DNA from 2 places in the Nocardioides hungaricus genome. Region 2 is predicted to be linked to the other one. Evidence: predicted binding sites of a transcription regulator. Region 2 holds the regulator's gene; the other holds the start of a gene.
What was found. The regulator HrcA, encoded in region 2, represses chaperone genes, less so after heat shock. The targets are predictions, from matches to a motif close to TTGGCACTCGNNNNNNNCGAGTGCCAA.

Region 1 (9,757 bases), on a different contig from region 2:
GACACGATGGTCACCACGACCACCGGCATCAGGCAGATGATCACGCTGCGGAAGATGATCGCGAGCAGGCCGACGATGAGCACGATGGTCGCGATGCCGACGATGGCGAGCGCCCGGTCGCCGGACTCCTGGGAGTCCAGGCCCTGCGGGACCGAGCCCGTGGTCTGCGCCGTCAGGCCGGTGCCGTCGGTGAGGTCGGTGAGGTCGGCGCGCATCGCCTTGGCGTCCTCGAACGCCTGCGGGTCGAAGCCCGTGGCGTTCTCGGCGAGGCCGACGATGCCGATCTGGACCTTCCCGTCCTCGGACACGTTGGGCTGGCCGTCGGGGCCGACGGTCACGACCTGCTGGACGAAGGTCGCCTCACCGAGCTGCGGGCCGAGCTCTTTCGCGATGCTGTCCACCTGGGCCCGGTCGTCCTGGCTGAGCTTCCCGCCGTCCGCGCGCTCGAAGACGATCAGCGCGGCCGGCGTGGTGGCGCCGGGGAACTTCTCCTCCTGGACCTGGGCGGCCTGCACCGACTCGTACTTGTCGGGCAGGAACTCCGTCTCCTCCTGCGTGGTCTGCAGCGCCGGTGCCAGCGAGACGACGGCGACGGCGAGCACCAGCCACGCGGCGATGACGAACCAGGGACGACGGGACATGAGACGACCGAGGGATGCGAACACGATCCCCGACCCTAGCGACCATCGCCGTCCGGATGCCTCCGACTTTCGGCTACACCCTCCGGATCATTCGGAGAGGAGGAACTCATCGACGCTCTCCGGGCCGTCGCCGGTCCGGGTCGGTACGACGACCTCCCGGCCGTTGCCGTCGAGCCCGACCTGCGCCAGGGTCCACTCGAAGGTCTCGTAGTCCACCTCGGCGACGAGGAGGTGCTCGGCGTCCGCCCAGGAGGCGGCCGCGACCACGTTGGTCCTGCCAGCGGGGCGGAACGTGCCGACCTGCTCGAGGTCGAGGTCGTAGACGGAGACCGCGCCGGCCATGTTGTTCTCGAAGAAGCCACCCAGCAGGTGCTTCCCGTCGGGGGAGAACCGCAGACCCGCCGTCTCGCAGCTCCGCGCCACCATCTCCGCGGCCGCCGGGTCGTAGAGCCCCGCGCAGCCGTACTGCTCGTTGGCCCGGTCGGCGTACTGCACCGCCCAGAGCGCGCCGTCGGGGCTCACGTCCGTCACCCTGAACCCGTCGTCGGCCAGTGGGCGAGCACCGCTCGTGGTGTACTCGGCCGTCGTGACGTTCCCGTTGCCGACGAGGACACGGTCGCCGCCGATCACGGCGTCGATGGCCGGCACCACCTCCTCCGAGTACCCCAGCTCGCCGAGCGAGATCGGCTCGGAGCTGCCGGCCAGCAGGATCTGGATCGTGTCGCCCGCGCCGATCCACGCGACCGCGTCGTCGGTCGCGCTCATCGTGATCGCGTTGGACGCGACGGGGTACTGCCGATCGAGCGTGCCGTCGGGCGCGTAGATCCCGACGGCGTAGGGCTTCTGCGTGGCCAGCACGATCCGGCCGTCGGTCAGCACGCCGAGCTGCAGCACGTCGGCGTTGTCGACGTCGAGGGCGACCGTCCCGCCGTCGGGCAGGGTCAGCGTGCCGTCCTGGAGTACGGCGGCGCGGCCGGGCGCCGGGGGCGCCGGCTCGGGCGCCTTCGACCCGGGGCCGTTCCCGCCGGCGAGGATCGTCGGCACGATCACGACCAGCGCCACCACGGCGGCGACGGCACCGGTCACGGCCGCGCGGCGGCGGCGCCGGATCGACACCGCCCTGCTCCGGACGTCGTCGAGGGAGAGCGGCGCGCCGTGCACGCCCTCGGCCCGGCGGGCCAGCTCGCGCTCCATCATGGCCTGACTCATCGCGTCTCCTCCCCGATGCGCTCTCGCAGCGTGGCCAGGGCCCGGCTGCACTGGGACTTGACCGTGCCGACGGAGATGCCGAGCACCTCCGCGGTCTCGGCCTCGGTCAGCTGCTCGTAGTACCGCAGCACGACGACGGCCCGCGCCCGGCGCGGCAGGGTCTGCACGACCCGCCACACCTCGGCGCCGACGCCCTCGTCGTACGTGTCGTGGAAGGGCGCCGTCTCGGGCAGCCGGTCCGTGGGCAGCTCGCGGCGGCGCCAGCCGCGCCGCCAGAGCGAGTTGTTCTCGTTGACCATGATCCGGCGCACGTAGGCGTCCACCGAGCCCCGGTCGCGCACCTTGTCCCACGCCAGGTACAGCCTCGCCAGCGAGGTCTGCAGCAGGTCCTCGGCCCGGTGCCGGTCGCCGGTGAGCAGGTACGCCGTGCGCAGGAGCCGGGCCTGCCTCGCCTCGAGGTAGGCCGTGAAGTCGGTGTCCCGATCCACCGCCGTCACCCCCGTCCGCTCCGTCAGCACACCACCCAGACGCGATCTGGTACGAGATGGTTGCAATTCTCGCCCGATCCGGTTGGCTGGGCCCATGCATCAGGTGAAGGGCGTGGTCGCCCGTGGGAAGGGTCGGCCGGTGGAGCTGACGACGATCAACGTGCCGGACCCGGGTCCGGGGGAGGCGCTGGTGAGGGTGCAGGCGTGCGGGGTCTGCCACACCGACCTGCACTATCGGGAGGGTGGGATCAACGACGACTTCCCGTTCCTGCTCGGTCACGAGGCCGCGGGCGTGGTCGAGGCGGTCGGGCCGGACGTGACGACGGTGGCGCCGGGTGACTTCGTGGTGTTGAACTGGCGGGCGGTGTGCGGCGACTGCCGGGCGTGCGACCGGGGTGAGCCGTGGTACTGCTTCGCGACCCACAACGCCACCCAGAAGATGACGCTCGCTGAGGGTCCCGATGCCGGCACCGAGCTCTCGCCGGCGTTGGGGATCGGGGCGTTCGCGGAGAAGACGCTGGTCGCGGTGGGGCAGTGCACGCGGGTCGACCCGTCCGCGCGGCCGGCCGCGGTGGGCCTGCTGGGCTGCGGCGTGATGGCGGGCATCGGTGCGGCGATCAACACCGGCGCGGTCACGCGGGGGAAGTCGGTGGCCGTGATCGGCTGCGGTGGCGTGGGTGTCGCGGCGATCGCCGGGTCGGCGCTGGCGGGTGCGTCTCCGATCATCGCGGTGGACATCGACGCGAAGAAGCTCGTGGCCGCGCGGCGGATGGGCGCCACGCACACCGTGGACTCCTCCCAGACCGACGGTGACATGGGGGTCGTCGCGGCGATCCAGGAGCTGACCGGCGGGTTCGGCGCGGACGTGGTCGTCGATGCGGTCGGCCGGCCGGAGACCTGGCGGCAGGCGTTCTATGCACGCGACCTTGCGGGCACGGTGGTGCTGGTCGGCGTACCCACTCCCGACATGAAGGTGCCGGATCTGCCGTTGATCGACGTGTTCGGTCGGGGCGGGTCGTTGAAGTCCAGCTGGTATGGCGACTGTCTGCCGTCTCGGGACTTCCCGCTGCTGGTGGACCTGTACCGGCAGGGGCGGCTGGACCTGGATGGGTTCGTGACCGAGGAGATCGGGATCGGGGGCGTCGAGGCGGCGTTCGAGCGGATGCATCATGGCGACGTACTCCGCAGCGTGGTGATCCTGTGACGGCTCGGGTCGACCACGGGATCACCAGCGGCACCTTCAGCCTGGACGGGCAGACCTTCGAGGTCGACAACAACGTGTGGGTGGTCGGCGACGACGCCGAGTGCGTGGTGATCGACGCGCCCCACGACGTCGAGGGCATCCTCGCGGTCGTGGGGGACCGCACGGTCAAGGCGATCGTGTGCACCCACGCCCACGACGACCATGTCCGGGTCGCGCCGCAGTTGCGGGAGCGGGTGCGCGCCCCGATCATGCTGCACCCGGCCGACAAGCCGCTCTGGGAGCTCACTCACAGCGACCACCTCTGGGACCTCGATCTCGCCGACGGCGTACGCATCGAAGTGGGGGGTACGGCGTTGGAGGTGCTGCACACGCCCGGGCACGCACCCGGTGCGGTGTGCCTCTACGCGCCCGACCTCGGCTGCGTGTTCACCGGCGACACGCTGTTCCGGGGCGGGCCGGGTGCCACGGGCCGCTCCTACTCCGACGCCGACCTGATCAAGGAGTCCATCCGGGCCCGGCTCTTCGCCCTTCCCGGCGACACGGTCGTCCACACCGGACACGGCGACGACACGACGATCGGAGCCGAGAGACAGGGCCTCGGGACCTAGGTCCCGAGGGCTCCCTCCTTGCGGCCCTGCACCTCGCCCTCCGCGATTTCTAACGTTGTGGTCGAAGCGAGGAGCGAAAGGGAATCCCCGCCAATCAAGGGAGGCGCACGATGCGCTCGGCATTCGACAAGTTGATCTCGTGGACGGGTCTGGCCCTGGCCGCCGTTCTCCTCATGGCTGGTGGCCTGCTCACCTGGGCGAACGTGTTCATCGGTGACCAGGTCGAGGCCCAGTTCACCCAGCAGGACATCGTGATGCCGGAGGGCGACGCGCTCAGCAGTCTCCCCAAGGCCGACGCCGATGCCCTCAAGCCCTACGGCGGCAGCGTCCTGGACACCGGCGCCGAGGCCAAGGCCTACGCCGACAACTACATCCAGGCCCACATGAACTCGCAGGGTGAGGCGCTGGCCGGCGAGCCGGTCACCTACGAGGAGGCCAGCGCGAAGGGCCGCGAGCTCTCGGCCGCCCTCGCCGAGAACCCGAACGCCACCCAGGCGCAGAAGGACGAGGCCCAGGCGTGGATGGATCTGCGGCAGTCGCTCTTCATGGGCAACACGCTGCGCGGCCTGCTCCTCTACGGCTACGCGTTCGCCACGATCGGCACCATCGCCGGCATCGCCGCCATCGCCGCCTTCGTCGGCGCGGCCGTCCTGCTGGTGCTCTTCGGCCTCGGCCTCTGGCACGCGAGGAAGGCCCGCCAGGAGAACGGCAGCGAGTCGCCCCGGGCGGTTCCCCAGCCCGTCTGACGGTGACCTGACAGCCAACACCCGCACGACACGTCGGTACCTGCCGGCGTGTCGTGCGGGTTTCACCGGTTATCCGGGGAAACCCGCAGCCGCTAGAACGGCCGGACCAGCAGCGCAACCCCGTGGCCTCGGGCCCGCGTGAGGACGATCGTCGCCTCCCCGTCCCCGCGCAGGTCCAGGCGCTTGCGCAGCTGGTCCGGCACCACGTCCACGCCTCGCTTCTTGATGGTCAGCCGCCCGACGCCGCGCTCGCGCAGGGCGGCCTTCAGCGCCCTCTCCCGGTACGGCAGCTCCTCGAGCACCCGGTAGCCCCGGGCGAACGGCGTGCGGAACGACCCGTCCGAGGTCACGTAGGCGATGTGCTCGTCGACCAGCCCGCCGTCCACCCCGGCCGCCACCGCGGTCACCAGCCCGGCGCGGATCACCGCGCCGTCCGGCTCGTAGAGGAACCCGCCGATCGGGCGCACCGGCGCGCCCGGGTCGTCCTCCGCGGTCAGCGTCGCCAGGCCGCCCTCGCCGATCACCGTCGCCCGCCGCGCGGTCGTGGCCAGCCGGCCCGACCACAGCGCGGCCTCCTTCACCTCGCCGTGGTCGCTGACCCACTCGGCCTCGACCCCGGCCGGGACCAGCCCGTGCGGGATCCCCGGCGCGACCTTCACGCACGCGTCGCGGCCGAGCAGGCCCTCGACGAACGGCCATGGGGGAGTCCAGCCGGCCACGTCGAAGGTCCGGCCGCGCGCCGTACGACGGGCGGGATCGGCGAACGCGACGTCGAACGGCGTCGTGTCGACCGTCGTCGCGTCCGTGACCTGCACCGCGCCCGGCAGGCCGGCGGCGGACAGGTTGGCGCGGGCGACCTCGACCCGCACCGGGTCCAGGTCGACGCCCGCGCACACGATGCCGGCGCGGGCCGCGGCGAGCAGGTCGCCGCCGATGCCGCACCCGAGGTCGATGAGGCTCTGTGTCGACGCCGCCGCCAGCCGGGCGGCGCGGTGCTCGGCGACGCGCAGCCGGGTGGACTGCTCCAGCCCCTCGGGGGTGAAGTACATCCGCTCGGCCAGGTCGCCGAACTTCTCCCGCCCCCGCTCCCGCAGCGTGGCCTGGGTCAGTGCGGCCGCGGCGTGCTCGGGCGCCGCCGTACGCCGCAGCCGGGTCAGCGCGGCCAGCGAGTCGTCGGCGCTCCGCAGCTCCCGGTCGGCCTCGGCCAACAGCGCCTGGCCGTCGGCGGTGAGCAGCCACCGGAACGCGTCGAGGTCCATCCCCGGATCTTCCCGTACGACCCGCTCTGGCACTCAATGGAGGAGAGTGCTAGTTTCTGATCTGGCACTCTCCCCGTGAGTGTGCCAGCGCTTGCGACCCGGTGCGACCCCCGCGACGGCGCACCAGAACCGCAAGCGCCAGACGTGCACCACCCATCAGTCACGAAGTCCCAGAAAGTGGAGGTTGATCAGGAGTGTCGGTCAACATCAAGCCCCTCGAGGACCGCATCGTCGTCAAGCCGCTCGACGCCGAGCAGACCACGGCCTCGGGCCTGGTCATCCCGGACACCGCCAAGGAGAAGCCCCAGGAGGGCGAGGTCCTCTCCATCGGCCCCGGCCGGATCGACGACAACGGCAACCGCGTCCCGCTGGACGTGAACGTCGGCGACAAGGTCATCTACAGCAAGTACGGCGGCACCGAGGTCAAGTACGCCGGCGAGGAGTACCTCATCCTCTCCGCGCGCGACGTCCTCGCGGTCGTTTCCTGAGTTCCACCGGGTCGTGTGCCTGACGACGCGCCATGGCGCGCTCTCGGGCACACGACCCGATCTCGTTTCCTGACAAGTTCCTGACAAGGGAGAGTCATGCCCAAGATCCTGGAGTTCGACGAGAGCGCCCGCCGTGCGCTCGAGCGCGGCGTCGACGCGCTCGCCAACACCGTCAAGGTGACGCTCGGCCCGAGGGGCCGCTACGTCGTCCTGGACAAGAAGTGGGGCGCCCCGACCATCACCAACGACGGCGTGACCGTCGCGCGTGAGATCGAGCTGGACGACCCGTTCGAGAACCTCGGTGCGCAGCTCACCAAGGAGGTCGCCACCAAGACCAACGACGTCGCCGGCGACGGTACGACGACCGCGACCGTCCTGGCCCAGGCGATGGTCCACGAGGGCCTGCGCGCGGTCGCCGCCGGCGCGAACCCGATGAGCCTCAAGCGGGGCATGGACGCCGCGGCCGAGGCCGTCGGCGACGCCCTCAAGGAGGCCGCCCGCGAGGTCGAGTCGGTGGAGGACATGGCGTCGGTCGCCACGATCTCCAGCCGCGACGGCCACATCGGCGACCTGCTCTCGCAGGCCTTCGACAAGGTGGGCAAGGACGGCGTCATCACCGTCGAGGAGTCCAACACCATGGGCACCGAGCTCGAGTTCACCGAGGGCATGCAGTTCGACAAGGGCTACATCAGCCAGTACTTCGTGACCGACCCGGAGCGCATGGAGGCCGTCCTCGACGACCCCTACATCCTGCTGCACCAGGGCAAGATCTCGGCTGTCGCCGAGCTGCTCCCGCTGCTGGAGAAGGTGATCGGCGCCGGCAAGCCGCTGTTCATCCTGGCCGAGGACGTCGAGGGCGAGGCGCTCTCGACCCTGGTCGTGAACAAGATCCGCGGCACGTTCAACGCCGTCGCGGTCAAGAGCCCGGCGTTCGGCGACCGCCGCAAGGCGATGATGCAGGACATCGCGACGCTGACCGGCGGTCAGGTCGTCGCCCCGGAGATCGGCCTCAAGCTCGACCAGGTCGGCCTCGAGGTGCTCGGCCAGGCTCGCCGCGTCGTGGTGACCAAGGACAACACCACGATCGTCGACGGCGCCGGCGACCACGCCGAGGTCGAGGGTCGGGTCAACCAGATCAAGGCCGAGATCGAGTCCACCGACTCCGACTGGGACCGCGAGAAGCTCCAGGAGCGCCTCGCGAAGCTGGCCGGCGGCGTGTGCGTGGTCAAGGTCGGCGCCGCCACCGAGGTGGAGCTGAAGGAGAAGAAGCACCGCATCGAGGACGCCGTCTCCGCGACCCGCGCCGCGATCGAGGAGGGCATCGTCGCCGGCGGCGGCTCCGCGCTCGTGCACGCGGTGTCGGTCCTCGGCGACGACCTCGGCCTCTCCGGCGACGAGGCGACCGGAGTCCGGATCGTCCGCAAGGCGGCCGACGAGCCGCTGCGCTGGATCGCCGAGAACGGCGGCGAGAACGGCTACGTCATCACCACCAAGGTCCGCGAGCTCGGCGAGGGCAACGGCTACAACGCCGCCACCGGCGAGTACGGCGACCTGGTCGCCCAGGGCGTGCTCGACCCGGTGAAGGTGACCCGCTCCGCGCTGGTCAACGCCACCTCGATCGCGGGCATGCTGCTCACGACCGAGACCCTGGTCGTCGACAAGCCCGAGGACGAGGAGCCCGCCGCGGCCGGTCACGGCCACGGTCACGGCCACTGATCCGCCTGTTCAACGCCGAGTCGGCGCAGTCTCAGTTTGAGACTGCGCCGACTCGGCATTTCGGGGGTGACCGCTCGACTCCCTTGAGCAGGTAGATGGGCTGGCCCGTGCAGGTGGTGCCGTGCTCGACGTACCGCCGCCCGACGACCTCCTCCAGCTCGGGTACGCCGGCGTCCGACCAGGCGTCGAAGTCGACCCACTCGACCAGCCAGGTGGGGGCGTCGGGGCCGGCGAGCAGCGCGCGGAGCTCGGCGTAGCCGGGGTCGCGGGTGCGCATCGGCAGGCTCCAGAGATACGGGTAGGGCGAGGGCATCCCGCTCGTCGTCTGGAGGTCGGCGCGGCCGCCGAAGACCACGAGGGTGTCGCCGGGCTCGGCCGCCTCGGCGAGCGCCTCGCCGGTGCGCACCTCGTCGAACTCCTGCTGCCCGGTCGCGTTCCAGGCCAGCCAGAACGCCATCGCCGCCGCGGCCGAGATCCCGGACGCCGCGACGAGGATCCGCATCCGGCGCCCGGCCGGGCACGAACGGCCGGCGAGCAGCGCGGCGCAGAGCACGGCGCCGGGGACCAGCGGCAGCAGGTAGTCCTGCCAGTAGCTGCCGCCGAGCACCAGCGCCACCAGGTCGAAGACGACGACGGCGAGCGTCGCGGCCACGAGGGGCGGGTCGCCGGCCCCCAGCTCGCGGGCGTGCGCGACCGGGCCGGCGACGACCGGCAGCAGCATCGTCGCGACCGCGATCAGCAGCAGGATCAGCGCGCGGCGCTCGGGTGCGTCGGACGCCCCGTCGGCGATCACGCGGGCCGCGTCGGTGCGGAAGCCGTAGGCGGCGTACCAGAGCTCGCCGAGGCGGACGCCCTCCGCGCGCGCCCACCCGATCGTGACCAGCACCGGGACGGCCGCGCCCGCGACGCCCGCGAGGGCGAGCCGGAGGGTGCCGGCGCCCCGGCCGGTGAGCGCGCCGGTCGCCAGCAGGACGGCGGCGAAGACCAGCCCGGTCGCGAGGTTCTGCTTGAGCCCCACCGCCGACATGGCCGCCGCGCCCGCCGCCAGCGCGAGCCACGCCGAGCGGCGCCGGACCGCGAGCAGGGTCAGCGCGATGCCGCCGAGCAGGAAGGGCAGCGCGAGCAGCTCGCCCTTGACCGCGACGACGTCGATCATCGGGTTGGAGAGCAGCGCGGCGGCGAGCGCGGCCGCCCACGGCACCGCGCGCGGCGGTCCGGCGAGCGCGGCGACCCGTGCGGCGAGCAGCACCGTCAGCCCCGCCACCAGCGCGCCGACCACGCGCAGCGCGGTCGCGCCGCCGAGGGCGTCGATGCCGCCGAAGAGCCAGATCAGCGGCGGCGGCCGGTCCACCCAGTACGCCCCGTAGGGACTGTCCGGGCGCGGGTCGAGCGACCGCG
Region 2 (9,757 bases):
TGGTCGCCTCGTCGACGGCCTTGATGCACAGCTCGGACATCGGGTGCACGCGCATCCGGTCCAGGACGAAGCGGCTCAACTGCGCCAGCCGCCTCTCGTCGAGCTCGCGCCCGGACTCGTTGAGGATCTCGACGCTCACTTCTTCGCTGCCTGCTTCAGGCCGCCGCGGGCGTCGAACTCGTCGTAGGCCGCCACGATCTTGCCGACCAGGCGGTGCCGGACGACGTCGTGGCTGGTGAGCCGGTTGAAGGAGAGGTCCTCGACGCCGTCCAGGATGCTCTCGACCACGCGCAGCCCGGACTTGGTGCCGCCGGGCAGGTCGACCTGGGTGACGTCGCCGGTGACCACGATCTTGGAGCCGAAGCCCAGGCGGGTCAGGAACATCTTCATCTGCTCCGGCGTGGTGTTCTGCGCCTCGTCGAGGATGATGAAGGAGTCGTTGAGCGTCCTCCCTCTCATGTACGCCAGCGGGGCGACCTCGATGGTGCCGGCGGCCAGCAGCTTGGGGATCGTGTCGGGGTCGATCATGTCGTGCAGCGCGTCGTAGAGCGGCCGCAGGTAGGGGTCGATCTTCTCGCTGAGCGTGCCGGGCAGGAACCCGAGCCGCTCCCCCGCCTCGACCGCCGGCCGGGTCAGGATGATCCGGTTGACGTTCTTGGACTGCAGCGCCTGCACGGCCTTGGCCATCGCCAGGTAGGTCTTGCCGGTGCCGGCCGGGCCGATGCCGAACGTGATCGTGTGCTTGTCGATCGAGTCGACGTACCGCTTCTGGTTGAGCGTCTTCGGGCGGATCGAGCGGCCGCGGTTGCTCAGGATGTTGAGGCTCAGCACGTCGGCCGGGCGCTCGGTGGTCTCGGCGCGCAGCATGGTGTGCACCCGCTCGACCGTCTCGGACGTGATGCCCTGGCCGGTGCGGATGATCGCGACCAGCTCGTCGAGGAGCCGCTCGGCCAGCGCGACCTCGCCGGGCTCGCCGCGCAGCGTGATCCGGTTGCCGCGGACGTGGATCTCGGCGTCGAAGGCGCCCTCGACGATCCCGAGGTACTCGTCGCCCGGGCCGAGGAGGCTGACCATGTTGATGCTGTTCGGGACCACCACGGTGTGGCGGGTGGCGTTCGCGGGAGTCCCCTGATGGTTGCTGTCAGTCATGGATGCCCGTGCGGGCTGCCCCTTCGGATCGGCGGATCGAGCCCCTCCATGCTACGGGAGCGTGGAGGGGCGGCCCAGCGAGTAACGCGGGCGGGATCCCCGGTCAGCCGGGGATCCCCGACGTTGTCGGCCGTTGCAACCCCTGACAACGTCAGGCAACGCCTGACAACCAGTGCCCGGAGGTTCCCACGGCGGGCCCGAAGCCTCCCGGCTCTGATCCGCTCAGCCCGGCGGCCAGGTCAGCGCGCGGCCGGCCAGCAGGTGCAGGTGGGCGTGGAACACGGTCTGCCCGGCGTCGGCACCGGTGTTGAAGACCAGCCGGTAGTCGTCGTACCCCTCGGCGGTGGCGACCGCGGCGGCGGTGGTCACCAGCTCGGTGGACGCGGCCGGGTCGCCCGCGGCCAGCGCGGCGGCGTTCGGGAAGTGCCGTCTCGGCACCACCAGGACGTGCAGCGGCGCCTGCGGGTTGAGATCGCGGAAGGCGACGGTCCGCTCGGTGGTGTGCACGATCTCGCCCGGGATCTCGCCCGCGACGATCTTGCAGAAGATGCAGTCGGCCACGGGCTCCAGTAAACACGGCCAGTAAACCCGAGGGCGCTCCCGCGCGTGCGACTAGCGTGACCCTGATGACCGAGCGGGCCGCGTGGACGGCGGACGAGGCGCTGGAGCAGCTGTACGCCGCGCACTGGCGCCGGCTGGTCCGGCTGTCCGTGCTGCTGGTGCGCGACCAGGGCACCGCCGAGGAGGTCGTCCAGGACGCGTTCGTCGCCGTGCACGGCCGCTGGTCGCGGCTGCGCGACCCCGACCGGGCGCTGGCCTACCTGCGCCAGGCGGTCGTGAACCGGTCCCGCTCCGCGCTGCGCCACCGGGCGGTCGTCGCCCGGCACGCCGCCACGCTCCGCCCGCTCGACGCCGCCGACCCGACCCCCGACGCGGACCGGCGCGCCGCCGTCCTCGACGCGATGCGCACGCTCCCCGACCGGCAGCGCGAGGTGCTCGCGCTGCGCTACTACCTCGATCTCTCCGAGGCCGACATCGCCGACACGCTCGGGATCAGCCGCGGCGCGGTGAAGAGCCACGCCTCGCGCGGCGCCGCCGCCCTCCGCTCTCTGCTCCAGGAGGACCAGTGAACACTCCCCATCCCGATCCGGGCCATCCCGACCTGGGCGACCTGCTCCACGACGCCGTCGACGACATCGAGCCGGCCGACCGGCTCGGCGCGATCCGCGCCCGGACCGCGGACGCCCCCGAGCAGGCCGGCCGCCGCTGGTGGTACGCCGCCGGCGGGGTTGTCCTCGCGACCGCGGCCGCCGTGGCGGCGTTCGCGGTGGTCGGCAACGACGGCGGAGAGGAGCAGGGCAACGTCGCCACGGAGCCCGGGACGCTCCTCGTGGCGGCGTACTTCGTCGGCGACACCGAGCGCGGCCCGAGGCTGTTCCGCGAGTTCGACCAGATGGCGGGGACGGACCCGCTGCAGGCCGCGCTGGACCGGATCGAGCGGCCCGCGACCGACCCGGACTACCGCACCCCGTGGACCGCCACGTCCTTCGGCAGCGTCACGCTGGAGGACGGCGCGATCCGGGTCGAGCTCGGCGACGCCGTGCTCGACGACGCGCTCGCCGTGCAGCAGGTCGTCTACACGCTCCAGGGCGCGGCGCAGCAGCGGCTGCCGGTCTGGCTCGGGGACTCCGTCTACGAGGCGAGGCCGATGAACGCCGTGCTCAACATGGTCAACATCAACGATCCGGTCGACGGCACGGCCTACGAGGGCGCGTTCATCGCCCGCGGCCGCGCGAACGCCTGGGAGGGCACAGTGCTCTGGGAGCTGCGTGACGATGAGTCCGGCCGGGTCGTCCGCAACGGCTCCACGAACGCCGGCTACGCCCTGAACGAGTGGAACCCGTGGGAGGTGGAGGTCGACCTCTCCGGCCTGCCGGCGGGCTACTACACCTTCTCCGTGCAGGGGGACGACGCCTCGGCCGGGGGCGAGAAGTACGCCCCGGACTCCGACACGCGCCGGATCATCGTGAGATAGCGCCGACTCGCCGGAAGGATGGACCCATGACCACCCGGACCCGGATCGTCGTCCTGCTCGCCACCGCCGCGCTCGCGCTCGCGGGCTGCGGAGACGACCCGTCCGCCGAGGACCAGCGCCCCGCGAGCGGGGGCACCGAGCCGAGCGGTACGCCGACCGGCGAGCCGTCGTCGGACGGCAGCGCCCCCGCGGACACGGTGACCGTGCCGGTCTACTTCACCGGGGAGACCCCGGGCGGCACCGCCCTCTACCGCGAGTTCCGCAAGGTGGACGCCGCCGACCCGCTCGGGGCCGCGCTGACCCTGGCCGCGTCGGGCGACGCGCTCGACCCGGACTACGGCACCGCCCTGCCGGCCGGGACGTTCAACACGTCGGGCGGCGCCGAGATCCCGCTGCCGGACGACTCCTGGACCGCGATCCCCGACGGCATGTCCGAGAGCGACTCGATCCAGGCGATCCAGCAGCTCGTCTACACCGCGCAGGGCGTGCTCCAGTCGCGCGACCCGATCACGTTCACCGACTCCTCCGGCGCCGCCACCCAGATCTTCAACGTCGCCTCGGAGGACGGCTTCCGCGCGGCCGACCCGATCGAGACCCTGGCGCTGGTGAGCGTGACGAGCCCCGAGCAGGGCGCGACCGTCGGCGAGACCTTCACCGCGAAGGGCGTGTCCAGCTCGTTCGAGGCCACCACGCCCTGGGAGATCCGCGCCGCCGACGGCTCGGTGGCGTTGAAGGGCTTCGCGACCGCCGAGGGCTGGATCGACAGGCTCTACCCCTGGGAGACGAAGGTCGACGTCTCCTCACTCGACCCGGGCGAGTACACCTTCGTCGCCCTCACCGACGACCCCTCCGGCGGCGAGGGCGGCGGCCCGACCGAGGACTCCAAGGCCATCACCGTCGAGTGAGCTCAGCCGCCCCACCGCGGCGTGCGCGCGAGCAGGGCCGACACCGCGGCGACGCCGGCGGTCGAGGTGCGCAGCACCTCGGCGCCCAGCCGCACCGAGACCGCGCCGGCGGCCACGAACGTCGCCACCTCGTCGTCGGTGAGGCCGCCCTCGGGGCCGACCACCACGACGATCCGGCCAGTGAGAGGTACGTCGACGGCGGCCAGGGCTGACGAGGCCCCCTCGTGCAGCACGACCGCCAGGTCCGCGGCCGCGACCAGCGCGGCGACGTCGGCGGTCGACGCCATCTCGTCCACCGCGGGGAGCCACGACCGGCGCGCCTGCTTGGCCGCCTCGCGGGCGGTGGATCGCCAGCGGTCGAGCGACTTCGCGGCCCGCTCCCCCTTCCAGACCGCGACGCTGCGGGCGGCCGCCCACGGCACCACCCGGGCGACGCCGACCTCGGTCAGCACCTCGACCGCGAGCTCGCCACGGTCGCCCTTGGGGATCGCCTGCACGACCACCACCTCGGGCGAGGGAGCCTCGACCACGACGACCTCCTCGACGACGACCGCGAACACCCGCTTGCCGGTCGAGGCGACCGCGCCGCGCACCGAGACACTGGCGCCGTCGGTGAGCACGACCTGCTCGCCGACCCGCAGCCGGCGTACCGCCACCGCGTGGTGGGCCTCGTCTCCCTCGACGCTCACCTCGGCACCGACGACGACCCCGCCGAGGGCCGGCACCAGGTGGACGGGGAGCGACATCAGTGCGTGTTGAACGCGTCGCGGAGCCGGCCGAACACGGACTTGGGGTCCGGGCGCACCTGCCCCGACGGCGCCTCCTCTCCGCGGATCGCGGCGAGCTCGCGGAGCAGCTCCTCCTGGCGAGGGTCGAGCCGCGTCGGCGTCTCGACCACGACGGTCACGACCAGGTCGCCGCGACCGCCGCGCAGGCCCGGGACGCCGCGGCCCCTGAGCACCTGCTCCGTCCCCGACTGCATGCCGGGGCGTACGTCGAGCTCGAAGCTCTGCTCCGGCGCCGACTCGCTCGGGTCCGCGCCGACGACGTCGGCCTCGAGGGTCGGCAGGGTCAGCGTGGTGCCGAGCGCGGCCGCGGTCATCGGCAGCGTGACCGTGCAGTGCAGGTCGTTGCCGTGGCGGGTGAAGGTGGGGTGCGGGGCGACATGCATCTCGACGTACAGGTCGCCGGCCGGCCCGCCGCCGGGGCCGACCTCGCCCTCGCCGCTGAGCTGGACACGGGTGCCGTCGTCGACCCCGGCCGGGATCTTCACGGTCAGCGTGCGGCGCGAGCGGACCCGGCCGTCGCCGGAGCACTCGCGGCAGGGGTCCGGGATGACCGTGCCGAAGCCGCGGCATGCCGCGCAGGGGCGCAGCGTCCGGATCTCGCCGAGGAACGACCGCTGCACGTGCGCGACCTCGCCGGCCCCCCGGCAGGTCTCGCACGGGATCGGACGGGTGCCGGGCGCCGTACCCTCGCCGTGGCAGGTGCCGCACAGCACCGCGGTGTCGACCTTGATCTCGCGGGTGACGCCGAACGCCGCCTCGGCGAGCGTCACCTCGAGGCGGATCAGCGCGTCCTGGCCGCGCCGCTCGCGAGGCCGCGGACCGCGGCCCCCGCCGGACCCACCGCCGCCGAAGAACGCGTCCATGATGTCGGTGAACGAGAAGCCGGCGCCCTGGCCGCCGAAGCCCCCGCCCATGCCGCCGAACGGGTCGCCGCCGCGGTCGTACGCCGCGCGCTTGCTCGGGTCGGAGAGCACCTCGTAGGCGAGCGAGACCTCCTTGAACCGCTCCTGCGCCGCGGGGTCCGGGTTCACGTCGGGGTGGTACTGCCGTGCGAGCCGCCGGTAGGCCTTCTTGATGGCGTCGCCGTCCGCGTCGCGGTCGACACCGAGCAGCTCGTACAGGTCCTGACTCAACTGCGTTCCTTCGGGGTTCGTGGGTTGCTGGGGTGGGCGGTGGGGGCTCAGGCCTCGTCGAGGATCCGCGAGACGTAGCGCGCCACGGCACGCACGGCGGCCATCGAGCCGGGGTAGTCCATCCGGGTCGGCCCGACGACGCCGAGCCGGGCGAACGCCTCGTCGCCGGGCCCGTAGCCGGTGGCGACGACGCTGGTCGAGGCGAGCTCCTGGTAGGGGCCCTCGTGCCCGATCCGCACCGTCAGCACCTCGCCGGTGGTCGCCTCGCCGAGCAGCTTGAGCAGCACGACGTGCTCCTCGAGCGCCTCGAGCAGGGGGCGTACGGCGGAGTCGAAGTGGTCGCCGAACCGGGCCAGGTTCGCGGCCCCTCCCACGGCGACCCGCTCGTCGGAGCGGTGGTCGGACATCGCGTCGACCAGCGCGTCGACGACCGCGGCGAGCGTGGCGTCGGCGCCGTCCGCGGGCAGGAGGTCGCGGAGTCCGGCGACCGCCTCGGCGATGACCTCGCCGACGGACGCGCGCAGCACCACGGACCGCAGGTCGGCGAGCTCCTCCTCCGACAGCTCTCCGGAGACCTCGACCAGGCGCTGCTCGACCCGGCCGGTGCTGAGGATCAGCACCACCAGCAGCCGGTACGGCGCCAGCGCGATCACCTCGACGTGCCGGACCGTGGAGCGCGAGAGCGTGGGGTACTGCACGACCGCGACCTGCCGGGTCAGCTGCGAGAGCAGCCGCACCGAGCGGGTGACGACGTCGTCGAGGTCGACTGCGCCGTCCAGGATCGTGGCGATGGCGCGCCGCTCCGCCGCGCTCATCGGCTTGACCGTGGTGAGCCGGTCGACGAAGAGCCGGTAGCCCTTGTCGGTCGGCACCCGGCCGGCGCTGGTGTGCGGCTGGGTGATGTAGCCCTCGTCCTCGAGCGCGGCCATGTCGTTGCGGACGGTGGCCGGCGAGACGCCGAGCCCGTGCCGCTCGACCAGCGCCTTGGAGCCGACCGGCTCCTCGGTGGCGACATAGTCCTCGACGATCGCCCGGAGGACGGCGAGTCTGCGCTCCTCCTGCATGCCGGCCTCCTCTCCCTGCTGGCACCGCTGCTGGCACGCCTACTGGCACTCGAATGACGGGAGTGCCAAGGGTACTAGCCGGACCCGGGGGCCACCCGACGGCACGACGCTGTTGCCCGGCGCCGATTTGGAATAGGTTAGGCTTACCTAACTCATCAGGAGGTGCCATGCTCGCCACCGATCCCCGTCAGCTCGCCGCGGACGCCCGGAGCATCCTGGCCTGCCCGTCCGAGGTCAGCCTCGTGATCGAGGGCGAGCCGATGGTCGAGGACGACACCGGCCTCACCGACCGATTCGGTACGCCGACGTTCCTCTGCCGTCCGGACGCCCTCGTCGCGCGGGCCGCGGCCGCGCACCGCAGCGCCCTGCTCACCGTGGCCAGCGGGCTCGGCCCGCGCGGCGGTCCCGAGCGCGCCGACACCCTCACGCTCGCCGGCCGGCTCGAGCGCGTCGGCGTCGAGGGCTGCGACTGCTGCCAGGAGGTGCGCCACGTGGTCGCGCTCCGCCTCAACTTCGTGCTGCTCGAGCGGGCGGGGCGCCAGCACCGGGTGCCGCTGGAGCGGTTCCGCGGCCAGGAGCACGAGCTCAGCCGCGGCCACCTCCAGCGCTCCATCGAGCACGCCAACGACTGCCACCAAGACGAGCTGCGCCAGGCCGTCTCGACCGGCACGCAGACCCGGCCGGCCGAGCTGCTCGGGGTCCGGCTGGCCGAGCTGACCCCGGCCGGCGTCGAGGTGCAGTGGATCGACGTCGACGGCGCGCACCGGCACGTGATCGAGTTCCCGCGGGTCGCCGGCGACCTCACCGAGCTCGGCGACATGCTGCGGCACAGCCTGCACGCGGGCATCTGCTGACGTCTCTGGGCTGGCGCTCTCTACTCTGGGCCTACTCTGGGGCGGTGGCATTCACCGAGGTCGCCGACCGGGTCTGGGTCGCCCGCTACGAGTGGTTCGACGTCAACGTCTCGCTCGTCGGCGGCGCCGACGGGCTGCTCGTCGTCGACACCCACGGCTCCGGGGCCGCGGCCCGCGAGGTGGTCGAGGACGTGCGCCGGCTCGGCGCCGGGCCGGTGACCGGGATCGTCAACACCCACTGGCACTTCGACCACACCTTCGGCAACGGCACGTTCCGCGCGGCGTACGGCGGGGTGCCGATCGTCGCCCACGAGACCGCCGTGGAGGAGCTGGAGCGCGGGGCCGCCGAGATCAAGCGGCGGTACGCCGACGAGCCCTCCGACCCGCACACGGCCGACGTCGTCGCGACCGAGGTCGCGCTGCCGGACCGGACGTTCTCCAGCGCGCTCGTGCTCGACGCCGGCGACCGGATGGTCGAGCTGGTGCACCCGGGGCGCGGGCACACCGGCGGCGACCTGGTGGTCCGCGTGCCGGACGCCGGCGTGCTGCTCGCCGGCGACCTGGTCGAGGAGTCCGCTCCCCCGTCGTTCGGCGCCGACTCGTGGCCGATGGACTGGCCGCTCACGCTCGACGTGGTGCTCGGGCTGACGACGTCCGGCTCCGTGGTCGTGCCGGGTCACGGTGCGCCGGTCGACCGCGCGTTCGTCGAGCGGCAGCGCAACGAGATCGGGATCGTCGCCGAGACGATCCGCGACCTCGCCGGACGCGGCGTGCCGCTCGACCGGGCGCTCGACGCCGGCGAGTGGCCCTGGCCCGCCGACCGGCTCGGCGACGCCGTTCGCCGGGGCTACGAGCAACTGCCGCGCAGCCAGAGACGGTTGCCGCTCATCTGACCGGGTACCTCCTCGCCATGAGTGAGAGCACCGGCATCGAGGACGAGGACCTGCCCGAGGACCTCCGGCCCACCGACGACAACCCGCTCGCCCAGCCGCTCGAGGAGGACGAGGCGAAGTCGGCCGAGGAGCTGGACATGCAGGGCGGCAAGACACCCGACTCCGACGACTGACGGCGTGCCCTCCCGGCGACTGTCGGCGCTCGCGCCTACGGTCGTCGGGTGACCTCCCACGACCGCTACGGCACCGACGTCCTCGCCACCGACTGGCGCGCTCCCAAGCGCGGCCGCGCCGTCGCGGCACCGGCCGAGCTGGGCGCGGTCGTCGAGGAGGTCACCACGGACTGGTGCGGCGAGATCGTCGCGGTCGACCGCGACCTGCACACGGTCACGCTCGAGGACCGGCGCAACCGGCGCCGTACCTTCCCGCTCGGCCCGGGCTTCCTGGTCGACGGCCGGCCGGTCATCCTGACCGCACCCGTGCGCGCCGCGGCGCCCGCCCGGCCGACGCGTACGGCGTCCGGCTCGGTCGCCGTCCCCGGCGCGAGGGCGCGGGTGGCCCGGGCCAGCCGGATCTTCGTCGAGGGCCGACACGACGCCGAGCTGGTCGAGAGGGTGTGGGGCGACGACCTGCGGATCGAGGGCGTCGTGGTCGAGTACCTCGGCGGCGTCGACGACCTGGCCGACCACCTGCGCGACTTCGAGCCCGGCCCGGAGCGCAGGGTCGGCGTCCTCGTCGACCACCTGGTGGCCGGCTCCAAGGAGAGCCGGATCGCGCAGGGCATCGCGAGGTCGCCGGTCGGCCGGCACGTGCTGATCGTCGGCCACCCGTTCGTCGACATCTGGGCCGCGGTGCGGCCCGAGCGGCTCGGGCTCCCGCGCTGGCCCGACGTGCCGCGCTCGGTCGAGTGGAAGAAGGGGGTGTGCCAGCAGCTCG

Region 1: the regulator HrcA is predicted to act here: its motif matches at 6,182-6,208, upstream of groES (co-chaperone GroES).

The regions. Positions count from the first base shown of each region.
Region 1 is NZ_BAAGRO010000019.1:218,014-227,770, reverse strand. It holds gene ACYVKX_RS08610 (MMPL family transporter) at 1-641, opposite strand, end outside; gene ACYVKX_RS08605 (hypothetical protein) at 729-1,850, opposite strand; gene ACYVKX_RS08600 (SigE family RNA polymerase sigma factor) at 1,847-2,338, opposite strand; gene ACYVKX_RS08595 (S-(hydroxymethyl)mycothiol dehydrogenase) at 2,433-3,542, shown strand; gene ACYVKX_RS08590 (MBL fold metallo-hydrolase) at 3,539-4,150, shown strand; gene ACYVKX_RS08585 (hypothetical protein) at 4,261-4,896, shown strand; gene ACYVKX_RS08580 (class I SAM-dependent methyltransferase) at 4,989-6,155, opposite strand; gene groES (co-chaperone GroES) at 6,350-6,643, shown strand; gene groL (chaperonin GroEL) at 6,740-8,359, shown strand; gene ACYVKX_RS08565 (hypothetical protein) at 8,391-9,757, opposite strand, start outside.
Region 2 is NZ_BAAGRO010000064.1:65,197-74,953, forward strand. It holds gene ybeY (rRNA maturation RNase YbeY) at 1-139, opposite strand, end outside; gene ACYVKX_RS21965 (PhoH family protein) at 136-1,149, opposite strand; gene ACYVKX_RS21970 (HIT domain-containing protein) at 1,372-1,710, opposite strand; gene ACYVKX_RS21975 (SigE family RNA polymerase sigma factor) at 1,776-2,279, shown strand; gene ACYVKX_RS21980 (Gmad2 immunoglobulin-like domain-containing protein) at 2,276-3,184, shown strand; gene ACYVKX_RS21985 (Gmad2 immunoglobulin-like domain-containing protein) at 3,211-4,089, shown strand; gene ACYVKX_RS21990 (16S rRNA (uracil(1498)-N(3))-methyltransferase) at 4,092-4,835, opposite strand; gene dnaJ (molecular chaperone DnaJ) at 4,835-6,010, opposite strand; gene hrcA (heat-inducible transcriptional repressor HrcA) at 6,058-7,074, opposite strand; gene ACYVKX_RS22005 (hypothetical protein) at 7,242-7,928, shown strand; gene ACYVKX_RS22010 (MBL fold metallo-hydrolase) at 7,973-8,821, shown strand; gene ACYVKX_RS22015 (hypothetical protein) at 8,839-8,994, shown strand; gene ACYVKX_RS22020 (DUF3097 domain-containing protein) at 9,043-9,757, shown strand, end outside.